One region of the Pseudomonas sp. Eth.TT006 genome, then DNA from elsewhere that is predicted to be linked to it. Evidence: riboswitches for the same ligand, from Rfam matches in the RefSeq annotation. Region 1 holds a riboswitch; each other region holds the start of a gene.
The links. Region 1 has a riboswitch for cobalamin ahead of cobO (cob(I)yrinic acid a,c-diamide adenosyltransferase). Riboswitches for the same ligand answer to the same signal wherever they lie in the genome.

Region 1 (5,331 bases):
CTGCGGCGCGCCGTAGCATTCGCAGGCTGCCTGCTCCAGGCCGTCGTCGGTTTCCGGCAAGCGTGCCCAGGCGCGCAACGGAATCTCCGGCACTGCAAACGGCCACGGCGCGAGGCCGCTGGACAGGTCGAGCCAGTCGGCCTCGGCGATGCCGTAATCGCGTGCGGCCTTGCGCAGCCGGCCACCGTGTTCAAGCATAGAATTCAGCCCCCACGCAGAGAATCAGCAGCCATAACCATACCCCGCGCTGGACCAATTGCCAGCCGCGATCAATCGAATCGGCATCCGCCGGCGCGCCCTCGCCCAATTGCGGGCGCTCGTGCAGTTCGCCGTGATAGATCGCCGGACCGCCCAGTTCAACGTTCAACGCACCGGCGCCGGCCGCCATCACCGGACCGGCGTTGGGGCTGTCCCATTTCGGCGCCTGACTGCGCCAGCATTTCCACGCCAGCCGGGTGTTGCCCAGCAGCGCGTAGGTCAGCGCCACCAGCCGTGCCGGAATGTAATTGAGTACGTCGTCGATTTTTGCCGCGCACCAGCCGAACCGTTCGAAGCGTTCATTGCGATAACCCCACATCGCATCAAGCGTGTTGCTCAAACGATAGAGCACCACCCCCGGCGCACCGGCGACGACAAACCAGAACAGTGCGGCGAACACCGCATCACTGCCGTTCTCCAGCACCGATTCGGTAGCGGCGCGCGCGACCGCAGTGCTGTCCAGTTCGCTGGTCTGGCGACTGACCAGATAACCGACGCGTTTACGCGCCTCTTCCAGATCATCACTGCGCAGGGCTTTGGCCACCGGTTCGACGTGTTCGCCAAGACTGCGCATGCCGAGCGCGCAATACAACGCAAGAATCTCGACGATCCAGCCGACGTAAGGCGCCCAGGAAAACGCGGTGGCGAGCAGCGTCAGCGGCAGCACCGCGATCACCCACGCGGTGACCCCGTGACTGCGCCAGCCGCGCCCACCCGCATTGAAACGTTGCTCGATGCGCCCGGCAAAATTGCCGAAGGCCACCAGCGGATGCCAGCGTTTCGGTTCACCCAGCAGCGCATCCAGCGCGACCGCGGCGACACTCAACAACGCCACACTCATTGCCTCACTCCCCAATAATTTTCATACAGCAACTCATGGAGCGGACGCGCCTGCGCCCACCCTTCGAGGACCAGCATCGGCGCCGGATAGAATTCCTTGACCGGGCCCAGGCACAACACCGCCAACGGCTTGGCCCCGGCCGGCAATTGCAGCAGATCGGCAAGAGCTTGCGGTTCGAACAGCGAGACCCAGCCCATGCCCAGCCCTTCGGCGCGTGATGCCAGCCACAGGTTCTGGATCGCGCAGGATAACGACGCCATGTCCATTTCCGGCAATGTGCGGCGACCGAAGATGTGCTTTTCCCGATCGTCCATCAGCGCCGCGACCAGCACTTCGGCGCAGTCGTTGATGCCTTCGACCTTGAGCTTCATGAACTCGTCACTGCGCTCGCCAAGGGCTTCGGCGGTGCGGATGCGTTCGGCTTCGACGAGGTTCTGGATCTGCCCGCGCAACTTGCGATCGCTGATACGGATGAAGCGCCACGGTTGCATCAGGCCGACGCTGGGTGCCTGGTGCGCGGCTTCGAGCAGACGGCGCAGCAGTTCAGGCTCGAGCGTGCCGCCGGTGAAGTGGCGCATGTCGCGGCGTTCGGCGATGGCTTTATAGACCGCTGCGCGCTCGGCTTCAGAATAGGCGTTGTCGGTCATGGCCCCATCGCTGGCAAGCCAGCTCCCACAGGGGAATGCATTTCTTCAGGCAAATCACCGCCCACTGTGGGAGCTGGCTTGCCAGCGATGGCGGCCTTGAGGTCTGGCGCAAACAACGCAGCAATCGCCCCCGGATTCGACGGAAAATAAAAGTGCACGTACGAAGCGGTCATCCGCCCCTCGCGATACACCGCCTCCGCGCCGCGTCCGCCATTCGGGCTCAGGCCCCGGGCAATCGGCGTCAGTTCGGTGCTGGTCAGCGAGTGGTGATAGGTGTGGCCGCGCAGTGAGCCTTCCGGCAGATCCACCACCTGCAGCGCAAGCGCCGCCAGACGTTTTTGCATCACCGCCTCGCCGCGCAGTAGCCCGACCAGTTCGGCGCGGGTGCCTTCGACATCGGTCAACGCGTCGAGCAGATAGAGCATGCCGCCACACTCGGCGAGCAGCGGTTTGCCGGCGGCGTGGTGCGCGCGAATCGCCGCGAGCATCGCGGTGTTTTGCGCCAGCGCGACATGGTGCAATTCCGGGTAGCCGCCGGGCAGATACAGACTGTCAGCCTCGGGCAATCGGGTATCGCGGATTGGCGAGAAGAAGCTCAACTCGGCGCCCATCGCTCGCAGCAGGTCGAGACTGGCGCCGTAGGTAAAGGCAAAGGCTTCATCGCGGGCTACGGCAATGCGCACGCCTTCGAGCAGCGGTTCGGCGTCGATCACCGTGGGCGCGGCAAACTCCACGGCCGGCGGCAGCGCGACCTCGCAACTGCTGGCCAACGCTTCGGCAGCGGCGTCGAGGCGCAGGTCCAGATCATTCAGTTCGCTGGCCTGCACCAGACCGAGGTGGCGGCTCGGCAGTTCGATCCCGGTCTCGCGGGACAGCGCGCCGTACCAGCGCAAGCCTTCAGTGAGGCTGCCCTCGAGCAATTGCGCGTGGCGCAATGTGCCGACGCGGTTGGCCAGCACGCCAGCGAACGGCAGGTCCGGCTGATAGCGCGCCAGTCCCAGCGCCAGGGCGCCAAAGGTCTGGGCCATGGCGGTGCCGTCGATCACCCCGAGCACCGGCACGCCAAAATGCCGCGCCAGATCGGCGCTCGACGGGGTGCCATCGAACAGGCCCATCACACCTTCGATCAGGATGAGATCGGCTTCGCCGGCGGCTTCCCATAAAAGGCGCCGACTTTCCTGCTCGCCGACCATCCACATGTCCAGTTGATACACCGGCGCACCGCTGGCGCGCTCGAGAATCATCGGATCGAGAAAGTCCGGGCCGCATTTGAACACGCGCACCTTGCGCCCCTGATTGCGATGCAGGCGCGCGAGGGCGGCGGTAACGGTGGTCTTGCCCTGACCGGAGGCCGGCGCGGCGATCAACACCGCCGGGCAGTGACGTGGTTGATTCAAAGTTCGACGCCTTTCTGCGCTTTGATCCCGGCCTGGAAGGCGTGCTTGAGCATGCCCATTTCGGTCACGGTGTCGCCCATCTCGATCATTTCCGGCTTGGCTCCGCGACCGGTGACGATCACGTGCTGCATCGGCGGACGCGCCTGCAGATCACTGAGTACCTGATCCAGATCGAGGTAGCCGTGCTTGAGCGCAATGTTCAGCTCATCCAGCACCACCAGGCCAATCGACGGATCGCGCAACAGTTCACGGGACACGGCCCACGCCGCTTCGGCGGCGGCGATGTCGCGCTGGCGGTCCTGGGTCTCCCAGGTGAAGCCCTCGCCCATCACGTGGAAGCGCACTTGCTCGGGGAAGCGGCGGAAGAACAGCTCTTCGCCGGTGCTGTTGCGGCCCTTGATGAATTGCACCACGCCGCACTGCATGCCGTGGCCCATGGCGCGGGCGAGCATGCCGAACGCCGAGCTGCTTTTGCCCTTGCCGTTGCCGGTCAGCACCAGCACCAGACCGCACTCGTCGGGCGAATTGGCGATGCGTTCGTCGATCACGGCTTTTTTGCGCTGCATGCGCGCCAGATGGCGTGCGTCGCGCTCGGGGGAATCGGTCATGGGGGAGCTCTCCGTTGAGGCTGAATAACGGCGGGCAGGCACAAGAATAGACGGCAAAAAGCCTGGCATCGCCCACCGTGATGCCGCTGGATGGATCAGGCCGGTCTCCGGGCTCATGAGCGGCGCATCGCCTGGCTGCGCGCCTTCCCGCTTCTGTCGAGGCAGTGGCTCAAGGCGCAGCTTTTACTCATTTACCGTTGCGGGGGCAGCGCCGGGATCGTGTGATCGCTCTTCGTCTGAAGACAACCCTCACCGGCTTCCCTGTTTCACTCTGTCGACACCCGTCACAGAGCACCTGAAACAAGCCGCGAAGGTTAGAGGGTTGGGGGTGGAGCGTCAATTAAAGAGGGGGCCGTCGAGCGAATAACTGCCGCCGATCAATTATCTGACGCCAATCTTGTGCCATGCTGAGACAAGTGATATCAAAGAGCCATGCTTTTGACTGAAAAAGCACTCACAACAATAAGGATGATGACGATGCAAGGCATGATCATCAGCAACCCGCGCCTGGAATTCATGCGCCCGATGCTTGAACGCTGGTTTGACTGTATCGATCGCTACAACGCGGTGCGCGGCGACAACGAGCCCCCTTACTGGCATGACGAGAAAGCCAATCTCGGATTGCTCTCCGCTGCCGCCTGGATGGCTGAGCTGGTCACGCTGAGCGACACGGCCACGCGCAAGCAGAACGAGGACGGCGAACGCAATGCCCGCGCCGATCTGTTTATCGCCGGAGCCGAAGACCGCGCCTACCTGCAGGCGACCCAGCGCTGGCCGCGAGTCAACAACCTGAATCTGACCCAGGCACTGCAGGACATCACCAGCGAGGCGAAACGCATCAGTTTCGCCAGCGACATCAGGCTCGGCTGCCTGTTCGTCGCCCCGCAAAGGGCCCAGCACAGCGCCAGCCCGGAAGAGTTGCAGGACATGGTCGACGACCTGCAGAAGGAACACACCTGCGCCGTCGCCTGGTATTTCCCCTACGCCTACCGCAAATTGCGCAGCGAAGCGGGCAACTATCACCCCGGGATCGCCGTGCTGTTCAAAGAGGCCCGCGGCTGAGCGGTTGAACCATCGGGTGCGCAGGCTCCTCTATGATTAGGAATGCATTCATAGGGAAGATCAGTAATGCGCAAAACCCGACTCGCTCTCGTCATCGCCCTCGCCGGAGGGCTCACCGCCTGCGGTGAATCCTCCAGCCTGCAAGTCTCCGACGGTACCGGCCCGGCCCCGAAACTGCCCGAGCCGAACAAGACCCTGATCCCGACCGTTAACATCGCCCCGGCGGTTGGCTGGCCGGCCGGCGGCAAACCGACCGCAGCAGCCGGCACGCAAGTGGCCGCGTTTGCCGAAGACCTCGATCACCCGCGCTGGCTCTACGTGTTGCCCAACGGTGACGTGCTGGTGGCAGAAACCAACGCACCGCCCAAGCCCGACGACAGCAGCGGCGTGCGTGGCTGGGTAATGAAGAAAGTCATGGGCAAGGCCGGCGCCGGCGTACCGAGCCCGAATCGCATTACCCTGCTGCGCGATGCCGATCACGATGGCGTGGCCGAGACGCGCACGGTGTTCCTGCAGAA
Region 2 (5,331 bases), on a different contig from region 1:
TTACCCGAACTTCATCTTCAACATTCCGGCCGGGCAAGTGCCGGAGTTTGTCGATGCCATGGAGAGCGCCAAGGACGCCGAACGTTTCGAGAGAATCGTCGAACGCTGGGGGATCCGCCGCAGTCATCCGCAATTCTGGTTCTATTTCCACGACTTGAGCCAGTACATCCACGAAACCGATCCGGTGGAAGAGGCCGTGCTGGACATGAACCGCTACGAGAATCTTTGATCGTTTGCTATGGGGGTGCTGTCCCAACTCCAGGCAACACCGCAAACCCCTGTAGGAGCTGTCGAGTGCAACGAGGCTGCGATCTTTTGATCTTCCAACGACAGGATCAAAAGATCGCAGCGTGCCGCAGCTCCTACAGGTATCGGCTCGTAATGGGTGGAAAGCGCAGTCGTTGTTGCTGGCTCAGGGCGCGAATCGACGACGTGCCTGAGGAAAATCTTTCCCGACAAAAATACTAGGACTTTGTCCGGCGCAACGATTGGCGTAAACTGCGCCCAAGCCTGCGAGGAGTTTCCATGACCGCTATTACCATTACCGACGCCGCCCACGATTACCTGGCCGATCTGCTCTCCAAGCAGAACACCCCGGGCATCGGCATCCGTGTCTTCATCACCCAGCCTGGCACCCAGTACGCCGAAACCTGCATTGCCTACTGCAAGCCAGGCGAAGAAAAGCCAGAAGATACCGCGCTGGGGCTGAAAAGCTTCACTGCCTACATCGACTCGTTCAGCGAAGCGTTCCTTGACGATGCCGTCGTCGATTACGCCACCGACCGCATGGGCGGCCAGCTGACCATCAAGGCGCCTAACGCCAAAGTGCCGATGGTCAACGCCGACAGCCCGGTCAACGAGCGCATCAATTACTACCTGCAAACCGAGATCAACCCGGGGCTGGCCAGCCACGGCGGTCAGGTCAGCCTGATCGATGTGGTCGAGGACGGCATCGCCGTGCTGCAGTTCGGCGGTGGTTGCCAAGGCTGCGGCCAGGCCGACGTAACCTTGAAGGAAGGCATCGAACGCACCTTGCTCGAGCGCATTCCCGAGCTCAAGGGCGTCCGCGACGTGACCGACCACACGCAGAAAGAAAACGCCTACTACTGAGTAAGGTGTTCGCTGCGAATATGAAAAACGGCGTCCGTGAGCGCCGTTTTTTTATGCCCTGAATTAATCAGAGCGACAACTGTGTGGCGAGGGGATTTATCCCCGATGGGTTGCGAAGCAGCCCCAAAAAAGCAACTGCTGCGCAGTTCATCGGGGATAAATCCCCTCGCCACAGGTTTTGCACTTTGCCACAAAAATCCTCCGACTCAGGGCCGGTAAAGATGCGCATGCCCCGCGCGATACAGCGACGACTCGCTGAACACCTCACTGCCCAGCACCCGACCCACGAGAATCAACGCCGTACGCCGAAACCCTTTGGCCTCAACCTTCGCGGCAATGTCCTCCAGTGTCCCCAGCACCCAATCCTGATCCGGCCACGTCGCCCGGTGAATCACCGCGATCGGGCAATCTGCGCCGTAATGCGGCAGCAGTTCGGCGATGATTTTCTGCAGATGGTTGACCCCCAGATGAATCGCCATGGTCGCGCCATGCTGCGCCAGGCTGCCGAGCTCTTCGCCGACGGGCATCGCGGTCTTGTCGGCGTAACGGGTCAGAATCACGCTTTGCGATACATCCGGCAGGGTCAGTTCGGCGCCGAGCAAGGCTGCGCAGGCAGCGGTGGCGGTGACGCCGGGGATGATTTCGAAAGGGATATCCAGTTCGCGCAGATAACGAATCTGCTCGCCAATCGCGCCATACAGGCTCGGGTCACCCGAATGCACCCGTGCCACATCCTGGCCTTTGCCGTGGGCAGTTTTGATCAAATCGATGATCTGCTCCAGGTGCAATTCGGCGCTGTTGACCACGGTTTCGGCCTGATGCCCCTCAAGCACGGCGGCCGGCACCAGCGAGCCGGCGTAGATGATCACCGGGCAGCGGCGAATCAGCCGCTGGCCTTTGACGGTAATCAATTCCGGATCGCCGGGGCCGGCACCGATGAAATAGACAGTCATGAATAAATCCTGTGGAAAACGGGGCAGGGCAGTGCTTCAGATGAAGATTGCTCATGATCAAACAGGGTGATTATCGGGGTTTTACGCGGCACCGGCCAACGCCAGCGTGGCCTGAGCGTATTTTTGCCGGGGAATCAGCAGTTTTGCCGGGGCTTGAATCAGTTGTTCGGCGAGCGCCAGTGCCGCGCTTTCCGCCACGCCATAGCAACCGGTGCGCTCGAAGGCAATCTGTGACTGATGACTCAGGCGTGGCTGATAGCTGGCCAGTTGTTCACTGCTGAAATACTGCAGCGGCAACGCCAGTTGCGCGGCGAGCTCCTGCAAGCCCGGCTCGTCGCGCTTCAAATCGATGCTGGCCAAGGCTCTGATCGCTCGCAGCTCGATGCGATGCGCCTGCAACGCCTGATCGAGCAGCGCGCGCAGGGTACTGACCGGGCAGCCGCGCTGGCAGCCGAGGCCGACCACGAAGGTCGGCGCTGCGCGGTCAGCGGTCATGCGTGGTATTGACCATCGTTCTTGCGGCGGAACAACCAGGCACTGATCAGGCCCAAAGCCAGCCAGAACGCCACGTTGGTCAGCTGCGAAGCGATTTTGAACTGCGCTTCCAGGGCTTGCGGTGCGAGCATCGAATGCACTTCCGGTTGCGGAGCGCCAATCACGTGCGGCACGGCCAGAATCGCCACGCCCAGCAGCTTCATCAGCCATTGACGGCTGAACACGATCAATGCCAGGCCGACGGCGGTAGAGGCGGCGGTGCCGATCCACCACGTCTGCCGCGACGCCAGATCCGCCGCTGCAGTGCCCGGCAGCTCAGGCGGCAGGCCGAGGGTCGGGGCGAGGACGAAAGTCGCGTATCCGGCCAGACCCCAGAGCAGGCCCTGCGAGGTTTTCGTTGGGGCGCGCAGGGTGTAAAGACCGGCGAGCATCAACGCGAAACCGACCGCCACCACCAGATTGCCGCCAGTGGTCGAAACCACCCGCTGCCAGCCGTTTTCCGGCTCCCAGGCCTCGGCGTCGTGGCTGTGCGCAGCCACGCCAGCGGCGTGTTCATGAACCGCCACCGGTTCGGATTTCTCGTAGGTTTCGGCCTGCAGAATCAGTGGAGAGACCCAAAAGCTCTGCAGCAAGGTCAGCAGCAGGGCGGCCAGCAGGCCGGTGAAACCTGCAGTTTGCGCGATACGCTTGATCATGTCGGCAGGTCTCAGTGGCACGGGAACGCGGCGCTGTGGCGGGTATCGTGGGCGGCGTTGTGCACCGCTTCGATGTGCGAGAAACCGGCGAAGTAGACGAGGCCTGCACCAAGGATCGAGGCGAAGATCGCCGCTGTCAGGCGCTGGGTCAAGGTGCTGGTGCTGGAAATTTTGGCGGTGGTGCTGCCGGTGCTGCTGATGATCGACATAGCGCTTCCCTCTGGAATGTCAGCGGGTAAACGGAGCGCATGAAGACCCCTGCGAGTCAGGCACGCAGGGGGTCGAACAGCGCCCGCCCACCGCGGGTTGTCGTGGTCAGCGGCGCAAGGTGCGCGCTGTGTGTTGCGGGCCGGTCTCCGGGCTCGCGAGGGGTTGGCGTGGGGCCGACCTGCAAGCATCACCTTCCCATGCCATACCGGCACAGTGGATCTGACGCTTCGCTCGCTTACCGTTGCGGGGGCAGCACCGGACTGACATGGCTTTGAGTAAAGCACATGATTCACCGGTTTCCCGTTTCACCCTGTGAAGGGCACCCGTAACAAGTTGTGTAGGAGAGCATGGGCTGGGGATTTGAGTCAATTGGATGGGTTGTATTGTCTTGTATTGGGGGCATATCCGTTGCTGCGGTAACGGCCACTTAGGGTTTCGCCCTTACGGCGACTCACTTTTTTTACAAACGCCTAAAAAAAGTAAGCAAAAAAACGCTTGCTCCTACGTCCGGCCCGCTCGCTGGGGCTCGGGGTCCCTTCGCTCCGGGATTGATCTGGGCGCAGCGCCTACGGTTTGCTTCGCTGCACCTCCTCTCGCTGTGTTTGGCTGCGCCAAACGGTCGCTGCGCTCCCACCCCCGGATCAATCCCTCCACTCAGCCTCCCGACGTCGCCCGTGGATCAAGATCAAAAGCCGCAGCCGAGCTAACGCTCATCCTGTTGAGTGGGGCGGCTTCGCCGCATGGGTTGCACGCGATCTGAACTGTAGGAGTGAGCCTGCTCGCGATGGCGGCCTGCCAGCCGACCGAATTCTTTGAACGCATCCCATGTAGGAGCTGCCGAAGGCTGCGATCTTTTGATCTGCTTTGGCTTTGGCTTTGGCTTTGGCTCTTGATCTGGCTTTTGACTTCCCGCCCCATCGGCAGGCCGAGCGTAGGTGTCCATCAGGGGGTAGGCGCGCAGCGCCGTGCGGCGCAGCCGCATACATCGAGAGGAGGTGCAGCGAAGCAAACCGTAGGCGATGCCCCCTGATGGACACCGTAGCGAGGGAACACTGAGCCTCAGCGAAGTGCCGTACGCCGGGGCAAGCCTTTTGGGTTACCTTTTCGGCGTCTGGAAAAGGTGACTCGCTGTAAGAGCGAAACCGCCAGCGGCAGCACCCGAAGAAATGGATATGCCCCCAATCCAGACAAACCCAAAACCACTGATCCTTTTTGGCGTTTCAAAAAAGGGACTCAGCGCCAGCCGCGACACCCGCAGCAACGGATCTGCCCCCAACTCAAACAACCCCAAAAGCCCATTGACCCACCCCAACACGATGCGTAGCCTTGCACTTTCGAGGTTCTTCGGCGATGCCGAAGCTAAGAAGGGAACGCGGTCAAAGCCGCGGCTGCCCCCGCAACTGTGAACGGTGATGTTCGCTGCCACGCCACTGCCAGCTCAATCCAGAGCCAGCGGGAAGGCGCAGCGAATGCCGGGCCCAAGGTCCGAACACCGTCAGCCAGGAGACCTGCCTCGTGACCGATTTCTCACTACAACCGGGCGGGGTGATCCGGTGGCGAATTCTTCCGCGCGCACGCTCGCAGCGGATCTCGTCCCGTATGCCCGCCGCTTTGCCAAAGGCATACCGATGAAAACACTGGCCAAACTCCCCGTCACCATCGTCACCGGTTTCCTCGGCTCGGGCAAAACCACCTTGCTGCGGCACATGCTCGACAACGCTCAGGGCCGCCGTATCGCGGTGATCGTCAACGAGTTCGGCGAGCTGGGTATCGACGGTGAAATTCTCAAGCAATGCACCATCGGCTGCACCGAAGAAGAAGCCACCGGCCGCGTCTACGAACTGGCCAACGGCTGCCTGTGCTGCACG
Region 3 (5,331 bases), on a different contig from region 1:
GGTAGCGCGCTTTTACCCCAAAGGTGTCTTGCAGACGCTGCGGTGTGAGCACTTCCAGCGGCGGCCCCAGATCAACCAGCAGCCCACCTTCGAGAATCGCCAGACGATCACATTTCAGCGCCTGATTCAGGTCGTGCAAGGCAATCAGCGTAGTCACCGGCAGCGCCCGCACCACCTGCAAAATCGCCAGTTGATGCTGAATATCCAGATGATTCGCCGGCTCGTCCAGCAACAGGATCTGTGGCCGTTGCGCCAGCGCCCGGGCGATGTGCACCCGTTGCCGTTCGCCTCCGGACAAGCCGCGCCAGATGCGATCACGCAGGTGCACCGCATCGACATCCAGCAGCGCCTGCTCAACGATTGCACGGTCGGCCGACGACCACGGCTGTAACGCCGACAGCCACGGCGTGCGCCCGAGGGCCACCGCGTCATACACGCGAATGCCGTCGTCGGTGTCGGCCTGCTGTTCCACCAACGCAAGTTTTTGCGCAATCGCCCGGCGGGTCATCTTCCCCAGTCGCTGCCCCTCCAGCAGCACTTCGCCGGCACTCGGCGTGCGCAACCCTGCGAGCAGTTTGAGCAGGGTCGATTTGCCCGCGCCGTTGGGGCCGACGATGCCCAGGGTTTCGCCTTGCCGAACGCTCAGGCTGACGCCGTTGAGCAGCTCGGCGCCGCGCACCTTGAAGCGCAGATCGGTGCAACTCAAGACGTTCATCGAACACCTCGGCGACCAACCAGAATCAGGGCAAACACCGGCGCACCGACCAGCGCGGTGATTACCCCGACCGGAATCACCTGGCCTTTGATCAGCGTGCGCGACAGCACGTCGGCAGCGATCAGAAACAACGCGCCGCCCAAGGCACTGGCGGGCAACAGACGCGCATGCCCGGTGCCCAGCAACAGCCGCGCCGCATGCGGAATCACCAGACCGACAAAGCCGATCGAACCGACAATCGACACCATCACTGCGGTCACCAGCGCTGCGCAGCCGATCAGCACGAACTGCACCCGCCGCACCGGAATGCCGAGGGACGCCGCCGAGTCCGCGCCAAAAGTGAACGCATCCAGCGCCCGCCGATGCCACAGGCACACCGCCAGCCCCGCCAGCGCGACCGGCACCGCCAGCCACACCGACGGCCAGCGCACGCCGCCGAGATTGCCCAGCAGCCAGAACATGATCCCGCGCGCCTGCTCGGAACTCGCCGAACGGGTGATCAGAAACGCCGTGAGCGCGTTGAACAACTGCGAGCCGGCAATCCCCGCCAGAATGATCTGCCCGGTGCCATTGGCGCTGCCGCTGACACGGGCCAGGACAATCACCAGCACGAACGCGGTCACTGCACCGGCGAAGGCGCCGACCGACAGCGAAATCACCCCGGCGCCGACGCCCAGCAAGGCAACCATCACCGCACCGGTCGAGGCGCCGGCGGAAATCCCCAGCAGGTACGGATCGGCCAGCGGATTGCGCAGCAGCGATTGCAGAATCACCCCGCAAGTCGCCAGCCCGGCACCGCAAGCAGCGGCGACCAGGGCGCGGGTCAGCCGGTAGTTCCAGACGATGCCTTCGTCGATGGGATCGAGCGCATGGCCGGCGGCCCACAGTTTGTTGGCCAGCACCTGCATGACCACGTCCGGCGCAATGGGCGTTTCGCCGATGGCCACACCCGCAATGACCGCGATCAGCAGAATCAGCAGGGCCAGCGACAGACGGATCAGGCTTTTGCTCATTGCGGCAGGTCGTAGCCGTTGATGGCGGCGGCCAGTTGTTCCAGGCCATCGAACATGCGCAGGCTGGCCTGCAGGGCCATGGCGTCGAGGATGATGATGCGGTTGTTTTTCACCGCGTCCATGTTGCGCGTCACCGGGTCGCTGCGCAGGAAGGCGAGTTTTTTCTCGTAGTCGTCAGCGGGGAAGCGTCGGCGATCCATGCGTGCGATCACCAGAAAGGTCGGGTTGGCCTTGGCGATGGTTTCCCAGCCGACGGTCGGCCACTCCTCATCGGACTCGACGATGTTGCGCACGCCAAGCGTGCTGAGCATGAAGTCAGGCACGCCTTTGTGGCCCGCGACAAACGGCTCGACGTTGAGTTGCGCACTGGAAAACCACACCAGCGCGCTAAGGTCTTTGTGCTTCACGGTTTGCGCGGTGGCAATCGAGCGGGCGAGGCTGGCCTTGAGTTGGGCGTTGAGCTGCTCGCCACGGTCGCGCACATCGAAGATTTCGGCCAGCTGACTGACGCTTTTGTAGATCGTCTCGATGCGAAACGGAGCGAGCCGCGTGCCGTCGGCGCCGACCAGATTGTCTTTGGCTTCGCAGTCGGACGGCAGCAGATAAGTGGGGATTTGCAGCTCATGAAACTGCTCGCGGGTGCCGACCGCGCCTTGCGGGCCGACCATCCACTCCAGTTCCACGGCGACCAGTTCCGGGCGTTTACCGATCACCGCTTCGAAGCTCGGCTCGTTGTCGGCGAGGCGCTCAATGCTCTCGTTTTGTGCTTTGTATTGCGCCAGGACGTTGTTGAACCACAACGAGGTGCCGACCACTTTGTCGCTCAGGTCCATGGCGTAGAGCATTTCGGTGGCGGCCTGGCCGATGCTGACGGTGCGGCTCGGGGCGTGCTGAAACGTCAGCGTGCTGCCGCAGTTTTCGATGGTCAGCGGATAGTGCCCAGGCGTTGCGTGGGCGAGGGCGCTGAAGGCCAGACCGGTGATCAAAGTGGCAACGCGGGGCAGCGACATGCGGCAGTCTCCAATGGAACCGTACGGGGAGCGGGCGCGTACGGACTGGAAACACATCATGGAACGCCGCCGGGACAGCTGCGCAAGGCCGGCCATCCCACAACAATGCGCGCGGCACGATGTCCTTCCCGGACACCCCGCCGGTTAGTGAATTACTCGGCCGGCAGGTCTCCTGACTGATGCGTCATCGCCCGGGCTCCGGCCTTCCCGGGTCTTCACCCAGTGGCAGTCGTGGAGCAGGCTCGGCACCTACAGTTGCGGGGGCAGTTCCGATCAATGCGCGGCGCGCACCTCGGATTCCCTATTATTCCCGTTCGGGAACCGGCGCCGGCATGGTAGCGGATAGTGCTGAGTAAAGGGAGTTGCAATGCACAGGATCCATGGAAGAGAACCCTGTAGCGAGGGGATTTATCCCCGATGGACTGCGCAGCAGGCCCGTTTTTTGGGGCCGCTACGCGACCCATCGGGGATAAATCCCCTCACCACAAGAGATCCTTGTCTGGAGAAGTTGCGGGGGATCAGTGCTGGCTCATCAAACCGTGCAGCACGCCCAGACGCAGACCCGGTTCGGACGGGAGCATTTGCGCGATGCCGAACGCCTTGAACGCGGCAAGCATGATCGCCAGACCGCCGGGCAGGATGCTTTCGCGATGCGGCTGCAGGCCGGCGAGTTTCAGCTGGCGCACGTTCTGTACCTGCAGCAGCAACAGCGACAGGCGAAGCAGGCCGGCATAGGTGATGCCGTCCTCGGCAAAGTCGTTGAGACGGTTGGCCTTGAGTACTTTGGCGAGCATGCGCGCGGTGCCGGAGGAGCCGATGGTCTGCTGCCAGCCCTGCGCGCGATAACGCCGGGCGACTTTTTCCAACTGCAGGAGGGCGAAGCGCTCGGCTTCCTGCAGGGCGGCGGCGGAAATCTCGCCGCCACGGAAAAACCGCGCGCTCAACGTACCGCTGCCGATGGCGATGCTTTCGGTCAGCAACGGTTGCGCGCCCTGGCCGAGGATCAGCTCGGTCGAGCCACCACCGATGTCGACCACCAGCCGCAGGTCGTGCGCGTCGGGCAGGGTGTGGGCGACGCCGGCGTAGACCAGTTGCGCCTCTTCGTGGCCGGAAATAACATCGATGCGAAACCCCAGATGCTTTTCCGCGCTGGCGAGAAACAGCGGCGCATTGTCCGCCTCGCGCACGGCGCTGGTGGCCACAGCGCGTACACGGCCCGGTTCGAAGCCGCGCAGCTTCTTGCCGAACCGCGCCAGCGCCTGCCAGCCACGAGTCAGCGCCAGGGCATCCAGCGTACCGCCGTCAAAGCCCTCGGCGAGGCGCACCGGTTCGCGCAGGGTTTTCACTTCCTGGATCTGCAGGCCCTTCCGGCTGCGCACCGACTGCCCGATCATCAGGCGAAAGGCATTCGAACCCAGGTCGATGGCGGCAAACAGTGCGTCGTCGTCTTTCATGAGAGTCCTTGCAAACGTGCGGCGATGACTCGCGGTGGCGAGGAGTGTGCCGTGCGGTTGATGACATCCTGATGACGCGGGTGGGGCGCTTCGATGAAGGTAAGCCTGTGAAATTCCTGTAGGAGCTGCCGCAGGCTGCGATCTTTTGACTTTGATCTTGTGAAAAGCAAGATCAAAAGATCGCAGCCTTCGGCAGCTCCTACAGGGATCGGGTTTGCAATCTCGACGGGGTGTTGGGTAATATACGTTCCATATACACAACGTATCGGATTCGTTTATGGGTATCGTCAAGATTTCCGAGGACATGCACGAGAACCTGCGCATCTCCAGCACTGCCCTCAGCCGCTCGATCAACGCGCAGGCCGAGCACTGGATGCGCATCGGCATGCTCGCCGAGCTGCACCCCAACCTCGACCACAGCGCCATTTGCCGCTTGCTGATCCGCGCCGAACAGAACGGCGGGCTGGATCTGCATCAACTGACTCAGGAAGCCGTCAGCGCATGAGAAACCCGATCAAGATCAACACCCCCGCCGAGATCGCCCAGTCACGCGCCGCCGGCCAACTCGCCGCCGAAGTGCTGGCGATGCTGGTGCCGCATGTGCAGGCCGGGGTGACCACCGATGAGCTGGATCGGCTGTGCAACGACTACATCGTCAATGTGCAGAAGGCGATTCCGGCCAACGTCGGCTATCACGGCTTCCCGAAAACCGTCTGCGCTTCGGTCAACGACGTGGTGTGTCACGGCATTCCATCGGGCACGCCACTGAAGGACGGCGACATCCTCAACCTCGACATCGCGGTGATCAAGGACGGCTGGTTCGGCGACACCAGCCGCATGTACGTGGTCGGTGAGGCGACGCCTGAAGCGCAACACCTGATCAAGACCACGTACGACGCCATGTGCGCGGGCATTCGCGTGGTCAAACCGGGCGCGACACTGGGCGACATCGGCCATGCGATCCAGAGTCTGGCGGAGCGGGAAGGCTTCAGTGTGGTGCGCGAGTATTGCGGGCACGGCATCGGCAAGGTCTATCACGATGAACCGCAGATTCTGCACTACGGCTTTCCCAATCAGGGCATGAAGCTCAAGGCTGGGATGATCTTCACCGTCGAACCGATGCTCAATGCCGGCAAGCG

Region 2: another riboswitch for cobalamin. It lies ahead of ACXR0M_RS06585 (CbtB domain-containing protein); the one in region 1 lies ahead of cobO (cob(I)yrinic acid a,c-diamide adenosyltransferase).
Region 3: another riboswitch for cobalamin. It lies ahead of ACXR0M_RS07240 (ABC transporter substrate-binding protein); the one in region 1 lies ahead of cobO (cob(I)yrinic acid a,c-diamide adenosyltransferase).

The regions. Positions count from the first base shown of each region.
Region 1 is NZ_JBTJEN010000015.1:16,962-22,292, forward strand. It holds gene cobD (threonine-phosphate decarboxylase CobD) at 1-198, opposite strand, end outside; gene cbiB (adenosylcobinamide-phosphate synthase CbiB) at 191-1,099, opposite strand; gene bluB (5,6-dimethylbenzimidazole synthase) at 1,096-1,746, opposite strand; gene ACXR0M_RS21600 (cobyrinate a,c-diamide synthase) at 1,743-3,143, opposite strand; gene cobO (cob(I)yrinic acid a,c-diamide adenosyltransferase) at 3,140-3,751, opposite strand; cobalamin riboswitch at 3,833-4,065, opposite strand; gene ACXR0M_RS21610 (hypothetical protein) at 4,229-4,813, shown strand; gene ACXR0M_RS21615 (PQQ-dependent sugar dehydrogenase) at 4,880-5,331, shown strand, end outside.
Region 2 is NZ_JBTJEN010000003.1:118,152-123,482, reverse strand. It holds gene ACXR0M_RS06610 (fatty acid cis/trans isomerase) at 1-229, shown strand, start outside; gene nfuA (Fe-S biogenesis protein NfuA) at 526-1,110, shown strand; gene cobM (precorrin-4 C(11)-methyltransferase) at 1,317-2,063, opposite strand; gene ACXR0M_RS06595 (cobalamin biosynthesis protein) at 2,145-2,558, opposite strand; gene ACXR0M_RS06590 (CbtA family protein) at 2,555-3,253, opposite strand; gene ACXR0M_RS06585 (CbtB domain-containing protein) at 3,265-3,462, opposite strand; cobalamin riboswitch at 3,584-3,805, opposite strand; cobalamin riboswitch at 4,784-4,993, shown strand; gene cobW (cobalamin biosynthesis protein CobW) at 5,092-5,331, shown strand, end outside.
Region 3 is NZ_JBTJEN010000003.1:290,176-295,506, reverse strand. It holds gene ACXR0M_RS07250 (ABC transporter ATP-binding protein) at 1-715, opposite strand, end outside; gene ACXR0M_RS07245 (FecCD family ABC transporter permease) at 712-1,728, opposite strand; gene ACXR0M_RS07240 (ABC transporter substrate-binding protein) at 1,725-2,738, opposite strand; cobalamin riboswitch at 2,884-3,079, opposite strand; gene ACXR0M_RS07235 (Ppx/GppA phosphatase family protein) at 3,257-4,192, opposite strand; gene ACXR0M_RS07230 (ParD-like family protein) at 4,470-4,697, shown strand; gene map (type I methionyl aminopeptidase) at 4,694-5,331, shown strand, end outside.